One region of the Kitasatospora sp. CM 4170 genome, then DNA from elsewhere that is predicted to be linked to it. Evidence: riboswitches for the same ligand, from Rfam matches in the RefSeq annotation. Region 1 holds a riboswitch; each other region holds the start of a gene.
What was found. Region 1 has a riboswitch for cobalamin ahead of RMN57_RS24620 (FecCD family ABC transporter permease). Riboswitches for the same ligand answer to the same signal wherever they lie in the genome.
Positions count from the first base shown of each region.

Region 2: linked by a shared signal. The riboswitch ahead of RMN57_RS01690 (CoA-acylating methylmalonate-semialdehyde dehydrogenase) and the one ahead of RMN57_RS24620 (FecCD family ABC transporter permease) in region 1 are both predicted to bind cobalamin.
Region 3: linked by a shared signal. The riboswitch ahead of RMN57_RS09170 (HoxN/HupN/NixA family nickel/cobalt transporter) and the one ahead of RMN57_RS24620 (FecCD family ABC transporter permease) in region 1 are both predicted to bind cobalamin.
Region 4: linked by a shared signal. The riboswitch ahead of RMN57_RS01665 (peptidase) and the one ahead of RMN57_RS24620 (FecCD family ABC transporter permease) in region 1 are both predicted to bind cobalamin.

Region 1 is NZ_CP134877.1:5,742,423-5,747,670, forward strand. It holds gene RMN57_RS24615 (ABC transporter ATP-binding protein) at 1-714, opposite strand, end outside; gene RMN57_RS24620 (FecCD family ABC transporter permease) at 714-1,808, opposite strand; cobalamin riboswitch at 1,912-2,031, opposite strand; gene sodN (superoxide dismutase, Ni) at 2,135-2,530, opposite strand; gene sodX (nickel-type superoxide dismutase maturation protease) at 2,717-3,157, shown strand; gene RMN57_RS24635 (CGNR zinc finger domain-containing protein) at 3,163-3,756, opposite strand; gene RMN57_RS24640 (amino acid ABC transporter ATP-binding protein) at 3,901-4,653, opposite strand; gene RMN57_RS24645 (amino acid ABC transporter permease) at 4,695-5,248, opposite strand, start outside.
Region 2 is NZ_CP134877.1:403,286-408,533, reverse strand. It holds gene RMN57_RS01705 (response regulator transcription factor) at 1-130, shown strand, start outside; gene RMN57_RS01700 (hypothetical protein) at 537-1,250, shown strand; gene RMN57_RS01695 (L-threonylcarbamoyladenylate synthase) at 1,398-2,018, opposite strand; cobalamin riboswitch at 2,160-2,351, shown strand; gene RMN57_RS01690 (CoA-acylating methylmalonate-semialdehyde dehydrogenase) at 2,561-4,060, shown strand; gene RMN57_RS01685 (acyl-CoA dehydrogenase family protein) at 4,057-5,205, shown strand; gene RMN57_RS01680 (enoyl-CoA hydratase/isomerase family protein) at 5,205-5,248, shown strand, end outside.
Region 3 is NZ_CP134877.1:2,315,783-2,321,030, forward strand. It holds gene nusB (transcription antitermination factor NusB) at 1-332, opposite strand, end outside; gene efp (elongation factor P) at 337-900, opposite strand; gene RMN57_RS09160 (aminopeptidase P family protein) at 985-2,091, opposite strand; gene rpmG (50S ribosomal protein L33) at 2,350-2,514, shown strand; gene RMN57_RS09170 (HoxN/HupN/NixA family nickel/cobalt transporter) at 2,595-3,758, opposite strand; cobalamin riboswitch at 3,791-3,985, opposite strand; gene RMN57_RS09175 (metalloregulator ArsR/SmtB family transcription factor) at 4,068-4,466, shown strand; gene RMN57_RS09180 (ATP-binding protein) at 4,648-5,248, opposite strand, start outside.
Region 4 is NZ_CP134877.1:398,583-402,695, reverse strand. It holds gene RMN57_RS01680 (enoyl-CoA hydratase/isomerase family protein) at 1-440, shown strand, start outside; gene mmsB (3-hydroxyisobutyrate dehydrogenase) at 437-1,321, shown strand; partial or broken gene RMN57_RS01670 (enoyl-CoA hydratase) at 1,318-2,090, shown strand; cobalamin riboswitch at 2,241-2,381, shown strand; gene RMN57_RS01665 (peptidase) at 2,479-3,555, shown strand; gene RMN57_RS01660 (flagellar hook-length control protein FliK) at 3,591-4,079, shown strand.

The DNA.
Region 1 (5,248 bases):
GGGGGTCGCGCGGACGCCGAACACCTCGGCCAGCAGGGCGGGTTCGAGCACCTCGGCGGGTGCCCCGGAAGCGACGATCCGCCCGGCCGCGATGACGTACAGCAGATCGCAGTGGGCGGCCGCCAGGTTGAGGTCGTGCAGAGCGGTGAGCACCGTGGGGCCGGCCTCCCGGACCAGCGCCAGGACCTCCAGCTGGTGGGCGATGTCCAGGTGGTTGGTGGGCTCGTCGAGCACCAGCACGCGCGGCTCCTGGACCAGCGCGCGGGCGATCAGCACGCGCTGCTTCTCCCCGCCGGACAGGCTCAGGAAGCCGCGCCCGGCCAGGTGCCCGGCGCCCACCCGCCGCAGCGCGGCGGCGCACTTCCCGTCGTCGCCGGCGCTCGGCCGGGCGAAGCCGCCCCGGTGCGGCAGCCGGCCCATCCCGACCACCTCGGCGGCCGTGAAGTCGAACTCGGCGGAGTGCTCCTGCGGCAGCGCGGACACCCGCCGGGCGGCCTCGCGCGCGGGCAGCGCGTGCAGGTCCTCGCCGTCCAGCCGGACGGCGCCGGCGGCCGGCCGCAGCGCCCGGTAGACGCAGCGCAGCAGGGTGGACTTGCCGCTGCCGTTCGGCCCGACCAGGCCGACCAGCCGGCCGCCGGGGGCGGCCAGGGTGACGTCGTGGACCAGCCGCGTGCCGGCCAGGTCGACCGAGAGGCCGTCGAGGGAGACGTCCATCAGCGGCCTCCGAGGGCGTGGCCGCGACGGCGCATCAGCAGCAGGAAGCAGGGCACCCCGAGCACCGCCGTGACCACGCCGACCGGCAGCTCGGCCGGGGCCAGCAGGGTGCGCGAGACGATGTCCACCCAGACCAGCAGCAGCGCGCCCGCGAGGGGGGCGACCAGCAGCACCCGGCGGTGGCCGGCGCCGACCAGCATCCGGGTCAGGTGAGGCACCATCAGGCCGACGAAGCCGATCGCGCCGCTGACCGCCACCACGGTGCCGGTGACGGCCGCGGTCACGGCGAACAGTTCCCGGCGCAGCCGGTCGCCGTCCACGCCGAGCGAGGCGGCGGTCTCGTCGCCCATCGCCAGCGCGTCCAGCCGCCCGGCGGCGCAGGCCAGGTGGGCGAGGCCGGCCAGCACGGTGGCGGCGGCGATCGGAACCGAGCCCCAGGTCGCCCCGCCGAGGCTGCCGAGCAGCCACATCATGGCGCTGCGGGCCGCCTCGCCGCGCGCGGCCGCGAACACCATCAGCGCCGTCACCGCCGAGAAGCCGTAGGACATCGCCGTGCCGGTGAGGACCAGCCGCAGCGGGGTGAGACCGGCCGCGGTCCGTGCGGCGGCGTACACCAGCACCATGGCGAGCAGCGCCGCGCCGAACGCGGAGACCGAGATCGCCCAGACCCCGAGCGAGGCGAAGGCGCCGAGCAGGAGCACCGCGTTGGCGCCGACCGCGGCGCCGGAGGAGATGCCGAGGACGAACGGGTCGGCGAGCGCGTTGCGGACCATCGCCTGCACGGCGACCCCGGTGGCCGCGAGCCCGGCGCCGACCACGGCGGCCAGCACGGTGCGCGGCAGCCGGATCTCCCAGACGATGGCGTACGCGGCGGCCTCCTCGGCCGGCAGCCGACCGCCCGTCAGTCCGGCTCCCAGCAAGCGCAGCACGTGCGACCAGCCGAGTCCGGTGGAGCCCAGGGCCACCCCGCAGACCAGCGAGAGCAGCAGCGCCGACGCCAGGCCGGCGGCCAGCGGGCCGGTGGGCAGGCGGCGGGCCGCTGCGGGCACGGGCGTGGGCGCCGTCGGGGGCGGTGCGGTCGCTGCGGTGGTCACGGGTGGCGCGCCTTCGCCTCTGGCCGCGGCCGGCGACGGGCGATCGCGCCCGGGCCGCAGGCGTGCCGGGGCGCCATCCCCTCGCAGTCCGCGGCGAGTTGTCGGGAGGTCGGCACCCCGGGGCGATCGGGCTCGCGGGGCACGGGGCACCGCTTACCGTTGCGGGTCAGCGCCGGATTCGCACCGGCTTCCCCCGCGGGGCACCCTGGCAGCATAACAAGTGATCAGGCCCTTTGACCCTTACCGGGTGCGCCGGGCCCGCGGAGAACGCGACCGCCCCCGTCCGGCGGGCCGGACGGGGGCGGTCGGTGCGGGCTGATCGGGGATCAGGCCTGCTTGGTCTCCCAGAAGATCTTGTCGACCTCGGCGATCAGGTCGAGCAGGGCCTGGCCGGTGGCCGGGTCGGTCGACGCCTTGGTGGCCGAGGCGGCCTTCAGGGTGTCGTTGATCAGCTGGTGCAGCTGCGGGTACTTCTCGAAGTGCGGGGCCTTGAAGTAGTCGCTCCACAGCACCGAGATGTGGTGCTTGACGGCCTCGGCGCGCTGCTCCTTGATGATGATGGCGCGGGCGCGGAAGTGCGGGTCCTCGTTGGCCTGGTACTTCTCCTGGGTGGCCTTGACCGACTCGGCCTCGATCCGGGCCTGCGCCGGGTCGTACACGCCGCAGGGGAGGTCGCAGTGGGCGTGGGCGGTGGCGCGAGGTGCAAACAGACGAGAGAACATGGGAGTCCTTCCTTAGATCGTCTTCCCGCGCCCGAGATTACCCTTCCGGCCCGTGGGTTTCGCGATCGGGCGGTGGGCCTCGGTCAAAAGGCGGAGTCGGAACCGGGCCAATCCGGACACCGGCCGGGAGGCCGCCGGTGCGGCAGACTTGGACGCGGCCGGCCGGGAGGAGGAGTCGTGGCGCGGATGGCGGAACCGGAGGGCGGCACCCCGGGGGGTGGCGCGCCGTTCGGACTGATCGACGTGGCGGGCCCCTCGATGGTGCCGACCCTGCGCGAGGGCGACCAGCTGCTGGTCCGCTACGGCGCGCGGATCCGGCCGGGCGCGGTGGTGGTCTTCCGCCACCCGTTCCAGCAGGACCTGCTGGTGGTGAAGCGGGCGGCCGAGCGCCGGGCCAAGGGCTGGTGGCTGCTCTCCGACAACCGGCCGATCGACAGCGACAGCCGCAGCTACGGCGCCGTCCCGGACGAGCTCGTGCTCGGCCGGGTGCTGCTGCGGCTGCGGCCGCGGCCGGCCTGGCTGGCGCCGGGCCGGGGGCTGGAGCGTCTGCTGCTCTCCGGCCCGCTCGCCCGGGTGCCGGGCCTGGCCCGCCGCTGCGGCGTCTGGGTCGACCCGGACTCCCTCTAGAGCTGTCAGGCCTGCCCGTCGAGGGCGGCCGCGTCCTGGGCCTCCTGCCGCTTGCGGGCCCGGTACGCGGCGACGTTGGCCCGGGTGGCACAGCGGTCCGAGCAGTACCGCCGGGACCGGTTGGTGGAGGTGTCGAGGTAGGCGTTGCGGCAGGGCGCGGCCTGGCAGATGCCCAGCCGGTCGGCGCCCAGCTCGGTCAGGTGCACCGCCAGCCCCATGCACGCGACGGCGCTGAAGTGGGCGGTGGCGGTCGGCGAGTTGTCGGCCAGGTGCAGGTGCCAGCGCGGGCGCCCGGCGTCGTCCAGGTGCTCGTGGCCGGAGACCAGCGGGCTGACCGGGAACTCCATGAGCAGGCTGTTCAACAGGTCGACGCCGCGGACCTCGTCGCCCTCGGCGGCGGCCTCGAACACCCCGCGCAGCCGGGTCCGGACGGTCCGCAGCCGCGGCAGGTCCGACTCGTCGGCGAGCGCGGCGGCGCGCGAGGACTCGGAGAACAGGGCGCGCACCGCCTCCACCGAGGTCAGCGAATCGGTGCCGCGCTCGGGCTCCTCGGTGTTCACCAGCCGGACGGCCAGATCGGCGTACGAGGCGAGCTCCACGGTGGTCCTTCCAGAATTCGGTAACGGGCTGAATGCTCCCAGCCTATTACCCGGGCGGGGAAAACGTCGGCGCCCGGCAGGACCGGCCTGCCGGGCGCCGAGGGGTGCGGCGGGCGCACCCCGGTGAGCTCAGAGCACTTCGGGTCAGAGCACCTTGGAGAGGAAGGCGCGGGTGCGCTCGTGCTGCGGGTCGGTGAGGACGTCGCGCGGGTTGCCCGACTCGACGACCACACCGCCGTCCATGAAGACCAGGGCGTCGCCGACCTCGCGGGCGAAGCCCATCTCGTGGGTGACGACGACCATGGTCATCCCCTCCTCGGCCAGTCCGCGCATGACGTCGAGGACGTCGCCGACCAGCTCGGGGTCGAGCGCCGAGGTGGGCTCGTCGAAGAGCATCAGCTTGGGCTTCATGGCGAGCGCACGGGCGATGGCGACACGCTGCTGCTGGCCGCCGGAGAGCTGGGACGGGTAGTTCTTGGCCTTGTCGGACAGGCCGACCCGCTCCAGCAGGGCCATCGCGCGCTCCCGGGCGTCCGACTTGGACTCGCCCTTGACCTGCACCGGCGCCTCGATGACGTTCTCTATGGCGGTCATGTGCGGGAACAGGTTGAAGCGCTGGAAGACCATGCCGATGTCCCGCCGCTTGAGCGCGACCTCGCGGTCCTTGAGCTCGTAGAGCTTGTCGCCCTTCTGCCGGTAGCCGACGAGCTCGCCGTCGACCCAGAGCCGGCCGCCGTTGATCTTCTCCAGGTGGTTGATGCACCGCAGGAAGGTCGACTTGCCGGAGCCGGAGGGGCCGATCAGGCAGAACACCTCGCCCTGCTTGACCTCCAGGTCGATGCCCTTGAGCACCTCGACCGGGCCGAAGGACTTGTGGACGTTCTCGGAGCGGACCATCGGGCCGGTGGCGGCGTCGACGGGCGGCTTGGTCAGATCGGTCATACGTGACCACCTCCCTCAAGCCCCGGGACCACGTCGGTGGTCTTCTTCGGGGTGGGCTTCCCACGGAACAGGCCCCGGACCCGCTGCAGCGGGGTCGGCGGGAGCGTCCGGTTGGAGCCGCGGGCGTAGTGCCGTTCGATGTAGTACTGGCCGATGGTCAGCACGGAGGTGAAGAACAGGTACCAGAGGCTGACCACGATCAGGATCGGGATGTTCTGGTAGTTCCGAGAGTAGATCACCTGGCCGGCCCGGAAGATCTCCTCCAGGGAGATCACCGAGACCAGCGAGGTGGTCTTGAGCATCGAGATGGTCTCGTTGCCGGTCGGCGGGATGATCACCCGCATGGCCTGCGGCAGGACGATCCGCCGCATGGTCTGGAACTGGCTCATGCCGAGCGCGTGCGAGGCCTCGGTCTGTCCCAGGTCGACCGACTGGATGCCGCCGCGGACGATCTCCGCCATGTAGGCGGCCTCGTTGAGGCCCAGGCCCAGCAGGGCGGCGACGAAGGTCGGGATCAGGACGTTGGTGGACTCGGACCAGAACTCCGGCC
Region 2 (5,248 bases), 5.3 Mb from region 1:
GGAGATCGCCTCCCGCCTCTACCTCAGCGAGGGCACCGTCAAGAACCACATCTCCCGCGTGCTGAGCCGTCTGGGCCTGCGCGACCGCACCCAGGCCGCGCTCTACGCCAAGGACAACGGCCTTGTCTGACCCGGTCACGAAGCCGCCGTCCCCGGCGCCGAGGAGGTTGCAGACGTCGCGGGGGCGGTGGCCCAGGGCGGCCGGTCAGGGCCGGGACTGGCGCCGGTAGGTCGAGGGGCTGACGCCCATGCACTCCCGGAAGTGGTGGCGGCTCGTCATGCCGGCACGCCACCTGTCCCCGGCCGGGCGTGGTGAGCCGATGCGAGGGGCTGTCGGCGGCGGCAACCAGGTGAAGGAGGGGACGCGTGATTCGGGAGCCTACCTCGGTCATGTTCCGGCCAAGTTGTGCCGCCCATGGTTTGCACACCGGATATCCACGTGATCTCCGCACTAGGGTGAGGCCGATCCACCGCTCGGTTACCCCCGACCAACGGGCGTCGCGCATGCCCGCCGCCAGGACTGGAGTGAACCGCCCATGCATCTCCGTCATCTGTGGAAGCGCCTGACCGGCGCCGTCGTCCGCCGCGGCGTCGGTGCGACCGTGGGCGCACTCGCACTCGTCGCCGCGTTCGTCCTCGCCGGCACCGCCACGAGCGCGTCGAGCGCGGCCGCGCAGCCGGCCGGCCTGACCGGCTCCGGTCAGTGGTCCTGCGCCGGCGCCCCGATCCCGAGCGGGTACGTCCTCACCGCCTACAACGCGGCCGGCTGCAACGGCAGGGGTTCCTGGTTCCAGGAGCCGGTCAAGGACGGGATGTGGACCTGCGGCGGCTCCCCGGTCGTCCCCGGCTACGTGAGCACCGCCTACAACAAGGCGGGCTGCAACGGCGTCGGCGCCTGGCAGCACAACCTCGCCAAGGACGGCATCTGGACCTGCGGCGGCTCCCCGGTCGTCCCCGGCTACGTCATCACCGCCTACAGCCGGACCGGCTGCCAGGGCGTCGGCGCCTGGCAGCACAACCTCGCCAAGGACGGCATCTGGACCTGCAGCGGCTCGCCGATCGTCGCCGGCTACGTCACCAACGACTACCTTCGCTCGGGCTGCAACGGCGTCGGCGCCTGGAAGCACCGGATCGCCAAGGCGGGCATCCTGACCTGCCCCGGTTCGCCCATCCCGCCCGGCTTCCGCTCGACCACGTTCCAGGCGAGCGGCTGCGGCGGCCTCGGCGCCTGGCTCCTCGCCCGCGCCTGACCGCCGGACGGCGGTCGGCGGTCGGCCCGCGGCCGGGTGGCTACGTGCCGCCCGGCCGCGGGTCGTCCACGGCCTTCGTCGACCCGCCGGGCCCGCCGGCCCCGCCCGGCCCGGTGGAGTCCGGGGCGGGTGCGCAGGCCCGGCCCGTCACTCGAAGCGCGAGGGATCGCCGGCCCCGCGCCGGACGATCTCCGGCTCGCCGCCCGAGAAGTCGACGACCGTCGTCATCTCCGTGCCGCTGTCGCCGGAGTCCACCACGGCGTCCAGCACGTGGTCGAGGCGTTCCTTGATCTCCCACCCCTGGGTCATCGGCTCGTCCTCGCCGGGGAGGATCAGGGTGCTGGAGACCAGCGGCTCACCGAGTTCGGCGAGCAGGGCCCTGGCGACGGTGTGGTCGGGGATCCTGACTCCCACCGTCTTCTTCTTCGGGTGCATCAGGCGGCGGGGCACCTCCTTGGTGGCGGGCAGGATGAAGGTGTAGCTGCCCGGCGTCGCGGCCTTGACGGCACGGAAGACGTTGTTGTCGAGTTGGACGAACTGCCCCAGCTGCGCGAAGTCCTCGCACATCAGAGTGAAGTGGTGGCGCTCGTCGAGGCGCCGGATCGACCGGATCCGTTCGAGGCCGTCGCGGTTGTCCAGTCGACAGCCCAGGGCGAAACAGGTGTCGGTCGGATACGCGATGAGGGCACCGGACCGGAGACTGGCGGCCACGGTGCCGATGGTGCGCGGCTGGGGGGACTCTGGGTGCACGTCGAAGTACTTCGCCATTGGCCGACCCTACGGCATCCCGGTGCCCGGCCGGCGCAGCCGGGGCCTCCCGCGTCCGGTGGGGAGCGGCCCGGGTGCTGCCGGCGGTGGCGGGACCGGGACGGCGCGGCGGCGCGGCGCGTGCGCGAACCCTGGACTTACTAGGACGTCCAACTATATGGTCGACGACAGGTCCGCGGTGTCAGGGAAGCCGGTGTGAGTCCGGCACGGTCCCGCCACTGTGACCGGGGAGTTCGTCCTCGCAGATGAAGGCCACTGGCAGCCAGCCGGGAAGGCCCGGGGGCGGGCGCTGATCCGGGAGTCAGGATACCGGCCGCGGGTGGTCCGTGTTTTCCACGAGGATGGAGACGACACGCATGACTTCGGGCTGCCTCTCCCGTTCCGCCGCCCCTCGCCCGGCCGTGCCGAGTGTCGGGGCGCAACTCCGCCCCTGACGCCGACGTCAACCGTCGACTGCCGTACGCGTGCACGACCGTGCGCCCGGACGGTGGCGGTGGTCTCTCCATTCCTCCTCTCCCCATCCGCGATGAGAGAAGGAACCGATGGTCCGTGAACTGACCCATTTCGTCGGCGGCAAGCGCACCGCCGGGACGTCCGGCCGCTTCGGCGACGTGTACGACCCCAACACCGGCCGGGTGCAGGCCCGGGTTCCGCTGGCCGACCGGGCCGAGGTCGAGGCGGTGATCGCCGACGCCGCACAGGCCCAGCCCGAGTGGGCCGCCTGGAATCCGCAGCGGCGGGCCCGGGTGCTGCTGCGCTTCCTGCAGCTGGTCGAGCAGGAGAAGGAGGAGCTCGCCCGGCTGCTCTCCGCCGAGCACGGCAAGACCGTCGCCGACGCCCACGGGGACATCCAACGCGGCCTGGAGGTCGTCGAGTTCGCCGCCGGGATCCCGCACCTGCTCAAGGGCGAGTTCACCGACAACGCCGGCACCGGCATCGACGTGTACTCGATGCGCCAGCCGCTCGGCGTCGTCGCGGGCATCACGCCGTTCAACTTCCCGGCGATGATCCCGCTCTGGAAGGCCGCGCCCGCGCTGGCCTGCGGCAACGCCTTCGTCCTGAAGCCCTCCGAGCGGGACCCCTCGGTGCCGCTGCGCCTCGCCGAGCTGTTCCTGGAGGCCGGCCTGCCGCCGGGCGTGCTCAACGTCGTCAACGGCGGCAAGGAGGCCGTCGACACGCTGTTGGAGGACCCGCGGGTGGAGGCCGTCGGCTTCGTCGGCTCGACCCCGATCGCCCAGTACGTGTACGCGACGGCGGCCGCCCACGGGAAGCGGGCACAGTGCTTCGGTGGCGCGAAGAACCACATGATCGTCATGCCGGACGCCGACCTCGACCAGGCGGCCGACGCGCTGATCGGCGCGGGGTACGGCTCGGCCGGCGAGCGCTGCATGGCGATCTCGGTCGCCGTCCCGGTGGGGGAGGAGACCGCCGACGCCCTGGTGGCGAAGCTGGTCGAGCGGATCGCCGGGCTGAAGGTCGGCCGCTCGGACGACCCGGCGGCCGACTTCGGCCCGCTGGTCGGAGCCGACGCGCTGGCGCGGGTGCGCGGCTACCTCGATCTCGGGGTCGAGGAGGGCGCCGAACTCGTCGTCGACGGCAGGGACTTCCGCCTGGACGGGCACGAGGGCGGCTACTTCCTCGGCGCCTCGCTGTTCGACCGGGTCACCCCGGAGATGCGGATCCACCGGGAGGAGATCTTCGGCCCGGTGCTCACCGTCGTCCGCGCCGCCGACTACGAGCAGGCCCTGCGCCTGCCCAGCGAGCACGAGTTCGGCAACGGCGTCGCCATCTTCACCCGCGACGGCGACACCGCCCGCGACTTCACCCGCCGCGTCAACACCGGCATGGTCGGCGTCAACGTGCCGATCCCGGTGCCGATCGCCTACCACAGCTTCGGCGGCTGGAAGCGCTCCGCGTTCGGCGACCTCAACCAGCACGGCCCGGACGCGATCCGCTTCTACACCCGCACCCGCACCGTCACCTCGCGCTGGCCCTCCGGGGTCAAGGAGGGCGCGAGCTTCACCATGCCGACGATGGGATGAGCGCCGTGCACGACCTCACCGAGGACCAGCGGGCCGTCGCGGACACCACCCGGGCCTTCGCCGACGAGTACCTGGCGCCGCACGCGGTGGAGTGGGACCGCGCCAAGCACTTCCCGGTCGACGTACTGCGCAAGGCGGCGGACGTCGGCCTGGCCGGCGTCTACGTGCGCGAAGACGTCGGCGGCTCCGAACTCTCCCGCGCGGACGGGGTGGTGGCCTTCGAGGCGCTCGCCACCGGCTGCCCGTCGATCGCCGCCTACCTGTCCATCCACAACATGGTCGGCTGGATGGTCGACCGCTACGGCACGCAGGCGCAGCGCACCCGCTGGCTGCCCGCGCTCTGCTCGGCCGAACAGCTGGGCAGCTACTGCCTCACCGAGCCCGGCGCCGGCTCCGACGCCGCCGCGCTCACCACCCGGGCCGTGCGGCAGGGCGACCACTGGGTGCTGGACGGCGTCAAGCAGTTCATCTCCGGGGCGGGCACCTCGCAGGTGTACGTGGTGATGGCTCGCACCGGTGGTGCGGGTGCGCGTGGTGTCTCCGCCTTCGTCGTGGAGCGCGACGACCCGGGCGTCTCCTTCGGCCCGAACGAGCAGAAGATGGGCTGGAACGCCCAGCCGACCCGGCAGGTGCTGCTGGACGGCGTCCGGCTGCCCGCCGACCGCCTGCTCGGGGCGGAGGGCGAGGGCTTCCGCATCGCCATGGGCGGCCTCAACGGCGGACGGCTCGGTATCGCGGCCTGCTCGCTGGGCGGCGCCCAGAGTGCGCTGGACCGCGCGGTGGCCTACCTCGCCGACCGCGAGGCGTTCGGGGCCCGCCTGCTGCACGCCCAGGCGCTGCAGTTCCGACTCGCCGACATGGCGACCGAGTTGGAGGCCGCCCGGGCCCTGGTCTGGCGGGCCGCCACGGCCCTGGACCGGGGTGACGCCCGTGCGCAGCAGCTCTGCGCGATGGCCAAGCGGCACGCCACCGACACCGGCTTCACGGTGGCCAACGAGGCCCTCCAACTGCACGGAGGCTACGGCTACCTCGCCGAGTACGGCATCGAGAAGATCGTCCGCGACCTGCGGGTGCACCAGATCCTGGAAGGGACCAACGAGATCATGCGCGTCATCGTCGCCCGCGGCCTGACCGGAGCCGCGTGATGACCGGCAACACCGTGGACGAGGTCATCGTCCAGCGTGAGGG
Region 3 (5,248 bases), 3.4 Mb from region 1:
TCCAGGACGACCGCGTCCGGGACGCCGTCCTCCCAGATCAGCTCGTACGCCCCGAGCCGCAGGACGTTGCGGTCCACGATCGGCATCCGGTCGAGCGTCCAGCCCACCGCGTACTGCGAGATCAGGTCGTCGATCCGGCGGGCGTGCTCGACGTAGCCCTCGACGAGCTCCATCGTGTACTCACCCACCTGGGGCGTGCCCTCGTCCGGCTTGGGCTCCCGCGCGCGGGAGACCCAGTCGGCGAGCACCGTCAGCGGGTCGACGTTGCGGTGGTCGGCCTCGAAGAGGATCTGGAAGGCCCGGGTGCGGGCCTTGCTGCGTGCGGCCGACACTGACTTACTTCACCCGGCCGAGGTAGCTGCCGTCGCGGGTGTCGACCTTGACCTTCTCACCGGTGGTGATGAAGAGCGGCACCTGGATCTCGGCACCGGTCTCCAGGGTGGCCGGCTTGGTGCCACCGGTCGAGCGGTCGCCCTGGACGCCCGGCTCGGTCTCGGCGATGACCAGCTCGACCGCGGCCGGGAGCTCGATGTAGAGGACCGCGCCCTCGTTGGTGGCGACCAGGGCCTCGAAGCCCTCCAGGAGGTACTTGGCCGCGTCGCCGACGACGGCCGGCTCGATGGTCAGCTGGTCGTAGGTGTCCATGTCCATGAACACGAAGTTCTCGCCGTCCTTGTACGAGAACTGCATGCCGCGCTTGTCGACGTTGGCGGTCTCGACCTTGGTGCCCGCGTTGAAGGTCTTGTCGACGACCTTGCCGGTCAGGACCTCCTTGAGCTTGGTACGCACGAAGGCCGGGCCCTTGCCGGGCTTCACGTGCTGGAACTCGACGACGGACCAGAGCTTGCCGCCCTCCAGCTTGAGGACCATGCCGTTCTTGAGATCGTTCGTGGAAGCCACGGGCGCACATACTCCTGGATATAGCTGTCAAGGAACCAAGGGGTGCGTCCTGCCGCCTGCGGCAGCCTCCCGGGCGGCCGCGGGTCACAGGGCGAGGAGCTCCTTGGTGGTGATGGTGAGCAGCTCGGGCCCGCCCTCTTCGAGGGGACGGACGACGAGCGTGTCCTCGATCCGGACGCCGCCCCTGCCGGGGAGATGGACCCCCGGACCGACGGTGACCGGTACGCGGCTGTCCAGTTTACCCATGTCCGAGGGACCGAGGCGCGGCGCCTCCCGGATCTCCAGCCCGATGCCGTGGCCGACGGGGTGCGGCGAGCTCTCGGTGTGCCCGGCGGCCTGCAGGATCTCCCGTGCGGCCTGGTCGGGTACGTACTGCTCGACGCCCGGCCCGAGCGCCTCCCGACCGGCCCGCTGGGCGCGGAACACCAGCCGGTGCAGCTCCACCTGCCAGGGCGCGGGGGCCGCGCCGATCACGAAGGTCCGGGCGGTGGAGACGCCGTACCCGCGGTACTGCGCGCCCAGCACCACGGTCAGGAAGTCGCCCTCCTCCACCCGCCGGTCGGTGGGCTGGTGGGCCTGCTGCCCGGAGTGGCTGCCGGTGCCGACCGAGACCGGGAAGGCCGCCCGGTCCGCGCCGTGGTCGATCATCCGGCGCTCCAGCTCCATCGCCAGGTGCCGCTCGGTGCGGCCGACCAGGATCGACTCCAGCAGTTCGCCGAGCGCCTGGTCGGCGATCTCGGCCGCGATCCGCAGGTCGGCGATCTCGTGCTCGTCCTTGACCACCCGCAGCCGCTCGACCGCCTGGGCTAGGTCGGCCAGCCGGACCCCCTCGGCCAGGCCGGCCACCGCCCGGTGCCGGCTGACGGTGAGGTCGTGCTCCTCCACCGCGAGGTCGGTCACCCGGAGCTTCGCCGCCGCGGCCGCGGCGGCCAGCGCGGTGTCCGCCCCGGCCGCCACCGGCACCCGGGTCACGTCCTCGACGATCAGGTGTTCGCCGGTGTCGTCCGGCGGCAGGTCGTCCGGCAGCGCCAGCAGCGCCCGCTCCCGGGTGAGCAGCAGCGTCGCGCCGCACGGCGGGCACCCGGTCAGGTACCGCACGTTCGCCGCCCGGGTGATCAGCGCCGCGTCGGCCCCGGTCGCACTGCAGTGCTCCCTCAGCCGCTCCCGCCGGCCCGCGTACGCATCAGACATGGGTCGAGCCTACGGAGGCCCGTCCCGATCCGCCCGCCGAGCGCCCCCAGCCGGGGCCCGGCGCGCGGCGCTCCCCCACCGCGCGCGCCGACCCCGCGCGCCCACCGCACTCCCCCCGGGAATGGGCGGGCCGGAGCGCGCGTTGTGAGGCAATACGTGAAAACGACTTCCATTTCGGCGTACGGCCTCCGGCCGGCGCCGGGACGGCCACCCCGGAGCGGCGACCCGCCGAGCCGGCCGACCCCAGGAGGACCACCCATGGCCCGCAGCGAACTGCGCCCGATCATCAAGCTCAGGTCCACGGCCGGGACCGGCTACACCTACGTGGCCCGCAAGAGCCGCCGCAACGACCCGGACCGGCTGGTACTGCGCAAGTACGACCCGGTCGTGCGGCAGCACGTCGACTTCCGCGAGGAGCGCTGACCCCTGAACGCGGCGCCCCCTGAACGCGATGGAGCCTCCCCGGGACCGGGGAGGCTCCATCGCGTGCGGCGACCCGCGGCCTACCGCGCCGCCTCCTGGGCGGCGGGCGCGTCCTCGGCCGGCCCGGCGCCCGGCTGCACCGGCTGCGGGCTCCACTTCTGCTCGACCCCGGCGATCCGCCAGTACCCGATCGCCGCCGCCCAGACCACCACGAACAGCCCGACGATCGCGTAGCCGACGTTGTCCAGCGAGATGTCCGCGATCCAGCCGCTCACCGGGTCGGTCAGGTCCAGCTTCTCGTGCAGCACCCCGACCAGCTCGATGGTGCCGATGATGAAGGCCACCGCGATCGACAGGCCGGTGATGGTCAGGTTGTAGTACACCTTGCGCACCGGGTTGGAGAACGCCCACTGGTACGCGAAGTTCATGAACGTCCCGTCCAGCGTGTCGAACAGGCTCATCCCGGCCGCGAAGAGCAGCGGCAGGCAGGCGATCGCGTACCAGGGCAGCCCGGAGGCCGCGCCCGAGCCGGCCATCACCATCAGGGTCACCTCGGTCGCGGTGTCGAAGCCGAGGCCGAGCACCATGCCGACCGGGAACATCTGGCCCGGGCGGGTGATCGAGCGGGTGGCGCGGTTCAGGACGCGGGCCAGGAAGCCGCGCGCGTTGAGGTGCTCCTCCAGCTCCGCCTCGTCGAACCGCCCGGCCCGCATCGAGCGGAACACCTTGAGGATGCCGAACAGCGCGGCCAGGTTGAGCGCGCCGATCAGGTAGAGGAAGGCGCCGGAGGCGGAGGTGCCTACCATGCCCAGCCACTGGTGGGTGGTGGACTCGTCGTCCATCAGGGTGTCGGCCAGCTGCGCGCCGCCCGCCACCAGGGCGGCCATCAGGACCACCATCGAGGAGTGCCCGAGGGCGAACCAGAAGCCGACCGAGACCGGCCGCTTGCCGTCGGCCATCAGCTTGCGGGTGGTGTTGTCGATGACCGCGATGTGGTCGGCGTCGAAGGCGTGCCGCATGCCGAGGGTGTAGGCGGTGATCCCCAGGCCCACCCCGAAGACCTGGGTGCCGACCTCGTACTTCTCGGGGGCGACCAGGAAGATGAGCGTCCCGAACGCCACCACGTGCATGGCCAGGATCACCCCCATCAGCCCGGCCGTGCGGACGGTGTCCTCGCGGCGCCACCGGAAGGTCGGCAGGACGGACGGCGCCGCCGGAGCAGCGGCGGTTTCGGGCAGGGTCATCCTGGGATCACGCTCCAGCACCTCGTGGAATGACGTTCGTGAGATGCCGTGGCCGGTCTCCTGGCTGACGGGGCTTCCGTACCCGCCTTCCCAGGCGCGCGAGGCGCCCAGTGGCGTCATGGGTACGGACGATTCCCCCCGATCACAGTGGCGAGGGCCGCTCCGGACTCCGGACCCCTGAGGGTCCGTCACCGGTCTTCCCGAACACCACGGCGGGCAACACCGTAGGGGGCCCGTGCACACCCTTGCAAGGCTGCGCACCTGCGCAGGTGTCAAGGATCACAGGGCCGGGGCTGCAAGAATGTCCGTATGCATCTCGTACCGGCCGACCGCGCGGGCCACCGCACCATCGACGGACACCGGGTCTGCGAGGCCATCGCCGCGATCGGCGACACCGGGCACGTCCGGTCCTGGGCCGAGCGGTTCTCGCTGCTCGCCGACCCCGGACGGCTCGCCCTGCTGCTCGCCCTCCACCGCGCCGGTCCGCTCGCCGTCACCGACCTCGCGGTTGCCACCGGCATGCGCGACCCCGCCGTCTCCCAGGCGCTGCGGCTGCTGCGGACGGCCGGCGTGGTCACCGGCGACAAGGACGGACGCGTCGTGCGCTACCGGCTCGTGGACGACGCCATGCGCCCCCTCCTCAACACCTGCGCCGCCCACCCAGCCCCCACCTCCGCCGACACCCGAACGGCCACCGCAACCGGCTGAGAGATCCCGGGCCATCGCCGCGCGCCCGTGCTCGGCGACCTCTACGACGGCGGAGGCACCTGAGCCTCGTCCCCGGACCTACCGCGCCGCCCAGGCCGAGCAGTCCACCGAGCACAGGTTCACCGGGGGCGGTGATCCTGCCGGCCTCAGCGCGCGCCCCGTCCGCCGAACGCCGCCCGCGTCACCTTCCACGCTGCCCGGCGTCCGCCTCCGGACCTCCGAGCTCGCCGAGCCGGGAGCGGCCGCGCTCGGCCAGGCCGGTGTCGCCGGATTCCTCGGCCAGGGTGACGAGCAGCCTCAGCGCCTCGGCCTCCTTCAGCCGCTGGCCGAGGGCCGCAGCCCGCCGAGCGGCCTCCGCCGCCAGGGCGGCGGCCTCGTCGAGCAGCCCCAGCACCCGGTGGGCACGGGCCCGCACCAGCGGGAGCCGCATCAGCATCGGGGCGTCGCCCTCCGCCTCGGCCAGCGCGGTGGCCTCGTCCAGGACGACCACCGCCTGCTCCGGGCGACCGACCGCGATCAGCGCCTGCGCGAGGTTGTAGCTCTGGACGACCACGCCGTGCGCGTCGCCCTCGTTCTCCTCCCGGGCGAGGGTGAAGAGCTCGACGGCCCGCTCCGGGCGGCCGTCGGCCAGGCAGAGCAGGCCGTCCGTCTCGTGGAGCACGCCGACCAGCCGACGGTCGGCCACCAGCGGCACCAGCTCCGAAGCGGCCGCCAGCTGCTCGGTCGCCCGCGGGAAGTCCCTCAGCTCGTAGTGGGCCCGGGCGAGCTGGTTGCACATCCGG
Region 4 (4,113 bases), 5.3 Mb from region 1:
GGCACGTCGAGCCCGCGCCGGCGGGCGTGCTGGACGGACACCGGGCGTGGATCGACAGCTGCTACGCCGCCGACACCGTGGCGGAGATCCTCGACCGGCTGCGGGAGAGCGGCGAGCCCGAAGCCAAGAAGGCCGTGGACCGGATCACCGCCAACTCCCCGACCGCCGTGACGGCGACGCTCGCCGCACTGCGCCGGGCCCGGGCCCTCGGCCCGCTGGAGGCGGTGCTGGACCAGGAGTACCGCACGTCCTGTGCGGCGCTCTCCACGCCCGACCTCGCCGAGGGGATCCGGGCCCAGGTGATCGACAAGGACCGCACGCCGCGGTGGAGCCCGGCGACGCTGAGCGCCGTCGAACCCGCCGCCGTGGCGCGCTACTTCGCCCCGCTCGGCGAGCGCGAACTCGGCCTCGCCGCCATCACACCCCTGGAGCGCTGGTGACCCACCGCATCGGATTCGTCGGACTGGGCAACATGGGCGGCCCGATGGCGGCCAACCTGGTCAAAGCGGGGTACCGGGTGACCGGTTACGACCTGGCGGAGGACGCCCGGGAGCGCGCCGCCGCGCATGGCGTGGTCGTGGCCGGCTCGGCGGCGGAAGCGGTCGGCGACGCCGAGTCGGTGGTCACCATGCTGCCGACCGGACGGCAGGTCCTGGACGCCTACCGGGAGCTCACCGCCGTCGCCCGGGGTGCGCTGTTCGTGGACTGTTCCACCATCGCCGTCGGGGACGCCCGGGTGGCCGCCGACCTCGCCCGGGTCGCCGGGCACCGCGCCGTCGACGCACCGGTCTCCGGTGGCGTGGCCGGTGCGGAGGCGGCGAGCCTCACGTTCATGGTCGGCGCCGGGGACGCAGACTTCGCCGCCGTCGAACCGGTGTTGGCGGCGATGGGCCGCCGCGTCGTCCACTGCGGAGCCTCCGGCGCCGGCCAGGCGGCGAAGATCTGCAACAACATGATCCTGGGCATCTCCATGATCGCGGTCGGCGAGGCCTTCGCCCTCGGGGAGAGCCTCGGCCTGAGCCACCAGGCGCTGTTCGACGTGGCCTCCACGGCCTCCGGGCAGTGCTGGGCGCTCACCACCAACTGTCCGGTGCCCGGCCCGGTGCCGACCAGCCCGGCCAACCGCGGGTACGCGGCCGGGTTCGCCGCCGCGCTGATGGCCAAGGACCTCGGGCTCGCCGCCGACGCGGCCACCGCCTCCGCCGTTCCGGCCGAACTGGGCAGGCGGGCAGCCGAGTTGTTCGCCGATTTCGCCCAGGGCGAGGCCGCCGGCCTGGACTTCTCCGCCATCATCACCACCCTCAGGGAGACCTCCGCATGACGTACGAGACGATCCTGGTCGAGCGCAAGGGCCGGGTCGGGCTGATCACGCTCGACCGTCCCAAGGCGCTCAACGCGCTCAACACCCTCCTGATGAACGAAGTCGTCGCGGCGGCAACGGAGTTCGACCGCGATCCGGAGATCGGCTGCCTGCTGGTCACCGGCTCGGAGAAGGCCTTCGCGGCCGGCGCCGACATCAAGGAGATGCAGTCCCTCGGCTTCGTGGACGCCTACCTGGGCGACTGGTTCGCCGCCTGGGACCGCTTCGCCGCCCTGCGCAAGCCGGTCGTGGCGGCCGTCGCGGGCTACGCGCTCGGCGGAGGCTGCGAGTTGGCGATGATGTGCGACATCCTGCTGGCGGCCGACACCGCGAGGTTCGGGCAACCGGAGATCAAGCTCGGCGTGATCCCCGGCATCGGCGGCTCGCAGCGGCTGACCCGGGCGATCGGCAAGGCCAAGGCGATGGAGCTCTGCCTGACCGGCCGGATGATGGGCGCCGAGGAGGCCGAGCGGGCCGGTCTGGTCTCGCGGATCGTCCCGGCCGACCAGCTGCTCGCCGAGGCCCTGCCACCGCGGAGAAGGCCGCGGAGATGTCGACCCCGGCGGCCGTCATGCTCAAGGAGAGCGTCGACCGCGCGTACGAGACCACCCTCGCCGAGGGCGTCCGGTTCGAACGCCGGCTCTTCCACGCCGCGTTCGCCACGGCGGACCAGAAGGAGGGCATGGCCGCCTTCGCCGAGAAGCGCCCGCCGTCCTTCACCCACCGCTGACAGGCCGCGTGGTGCGCCGCCCCCGGACGAGGGGCGGCGCACCACGGGCCGTCGGCCGTCGGACCGCCGGCGCGGGTGGGCGTCCAGGTGGGGCCGGGCCGCCCGGACCCACCGTGATGTGACGCACGATCCCTTGACCGGATCTTTTCCGCTTCGCCATGATGAGCCGTCAAGTTGTGACTCCGCCGTTCGGGGGAAGCCGGTCCGAATCCGGCGCTGACCCGCAACGGTAGGCCGCCGACGCCACGTCGGCGGCGAGCCCGAGTACCCGTCGGCGGAGGTGTTGTCCCCTCCTCCCGTCGTGGTCTGCGGGCCGGAGCTCCGAGGGCTGCCCCGGCACGTTGCCGACGTCCTCCGGGCCCCTGCGTCCAGGCCCGGAAAGGCACCCATGTCCGCGCTTCGCCGCACCTTCGGTCTGCTCGCGATACCCGCCCTCGCGCTCGCCACCGCACTCCCCGCGGCCACCGCCGCCCACGCCGCACCGGCCGCCGCGACGTCCTCCCCGACCGTCCGGCCGGATGCCGCCGCGGCCGGCTGGCTGGCCCGCCAGCTCGTCGACGGCGACCACTTCGAGTCCGTCTTCAACGGCACCGCCTACCCCGACCAGGGCCTGACCATCGACGCCGTGCTGGCCTTCGCCGCCTCGCACAGCTCCGACCAGGCCGCCGCCAAGGCCACCGCCTGGCTGGCCAAGCCCGAGATCATCAGCGGCTACCTCGGCGACGGCACCACCGAGGCCTACGCGGGCGCCACCGCCAAGCTGCTGCTCGCCGCCGAGGTCCGCGGCGTGAACCCGACGGCTTTCGGCGGCATCGACCTGCCGGCCCGGCTGCGCTCGCTCCAGAGCCCCGAGGGCCGCTTCTCCGACCGCTCCCAGTGGGGCGACTACAGCAACGCCTTCGGCCAGTCGCTCGCCCTGATCGCCCTGCACCGCACCCCCGGCGGCGCCCCTGCCACGGCCGTCGACTTCCTCGCCAACAGCCAGTGCGCGGACGGCGGTTACCCGGTCTCCTTCGGTCAGGCCGCCTGCACCAGCGACCCGGACGCGACCGCCCTCGCCGCCCAGGCCCTCGCCGCCACCGGCCGCACCGCCAAGGCGAACGCGGGTCTCGGCTGGCTCGCCGCCCACCAGAACGCCGACGGCGGCTTCGTCGCGGCCGGGGCCACCGCCTCCAACGCCAACACCACCGGGCTGGCCACGCAGGCGCTGCTGTCCGGCGGGCGCTTCGGGGCCGGCGTCAAGGGCTGGAGCCGGTTGGTCAAGTTCCAGCAGGGCTGCACCACCGACCCGGCGGTGCGGGGCGCGATCGCGTACGACGCGTCCGGTTTCAACGCGGGCAACGGGTCCCGCGCCACCGCGCAGGCCGTCCTCGGCCTCGGTGGCACCCCGCTGGCCACCCTCTCCGCCGCCGGCGCGCGTCCCGACGCCCCGACCCTGGCCTGCCCGGCCCCGGCCTCCCACTGAGACGACGAACCCCCGATCCCGCGAGGAGAGTTCCGATGACCGACACCCTCATCCCGGCCCGCCCGGCCCGCCCGGCCCGCCGCACGCTCGGTTCGGTCGCCGCGGCCGCCGCCCTCACCGCCGGCCTGCTCGGCGCCTCCGCCGTCCAGGCCCCGCCGGCCCGGGCCGCGGCCTGTAGCGGTACCACCGGCGTCACCGTCGTGGTGGACTTCACCGCCGTCGGCGGCGGCATCGAGACCGGATGCGCCCCCGGGGACCCGGCCAGCGGCCTGGCCGCACTGACCGGCGCCGGGTTCTCGTACGCCTTCCACCCGCGTTTCCCGGGCTTCGTGTGCAAGATCAACGCACTGCCGGCGACGTGCACCAACCCGACCGGCAGCGCCTACTGGTCGTACTGGCACGCGCAGCACGGCGGCCCGTGGTCGTACAGCAGCCTGGGTGCGGGCAGCTACAACCCGGCCTCCGGCGACGTCGAGGGCTGGTCCTTCGGCGCGGGTGCGCAGCCGGGTGTGACGGCGCCCTGACGACCGGGCGACGCACCGGCGCGCCGGGCCCCGC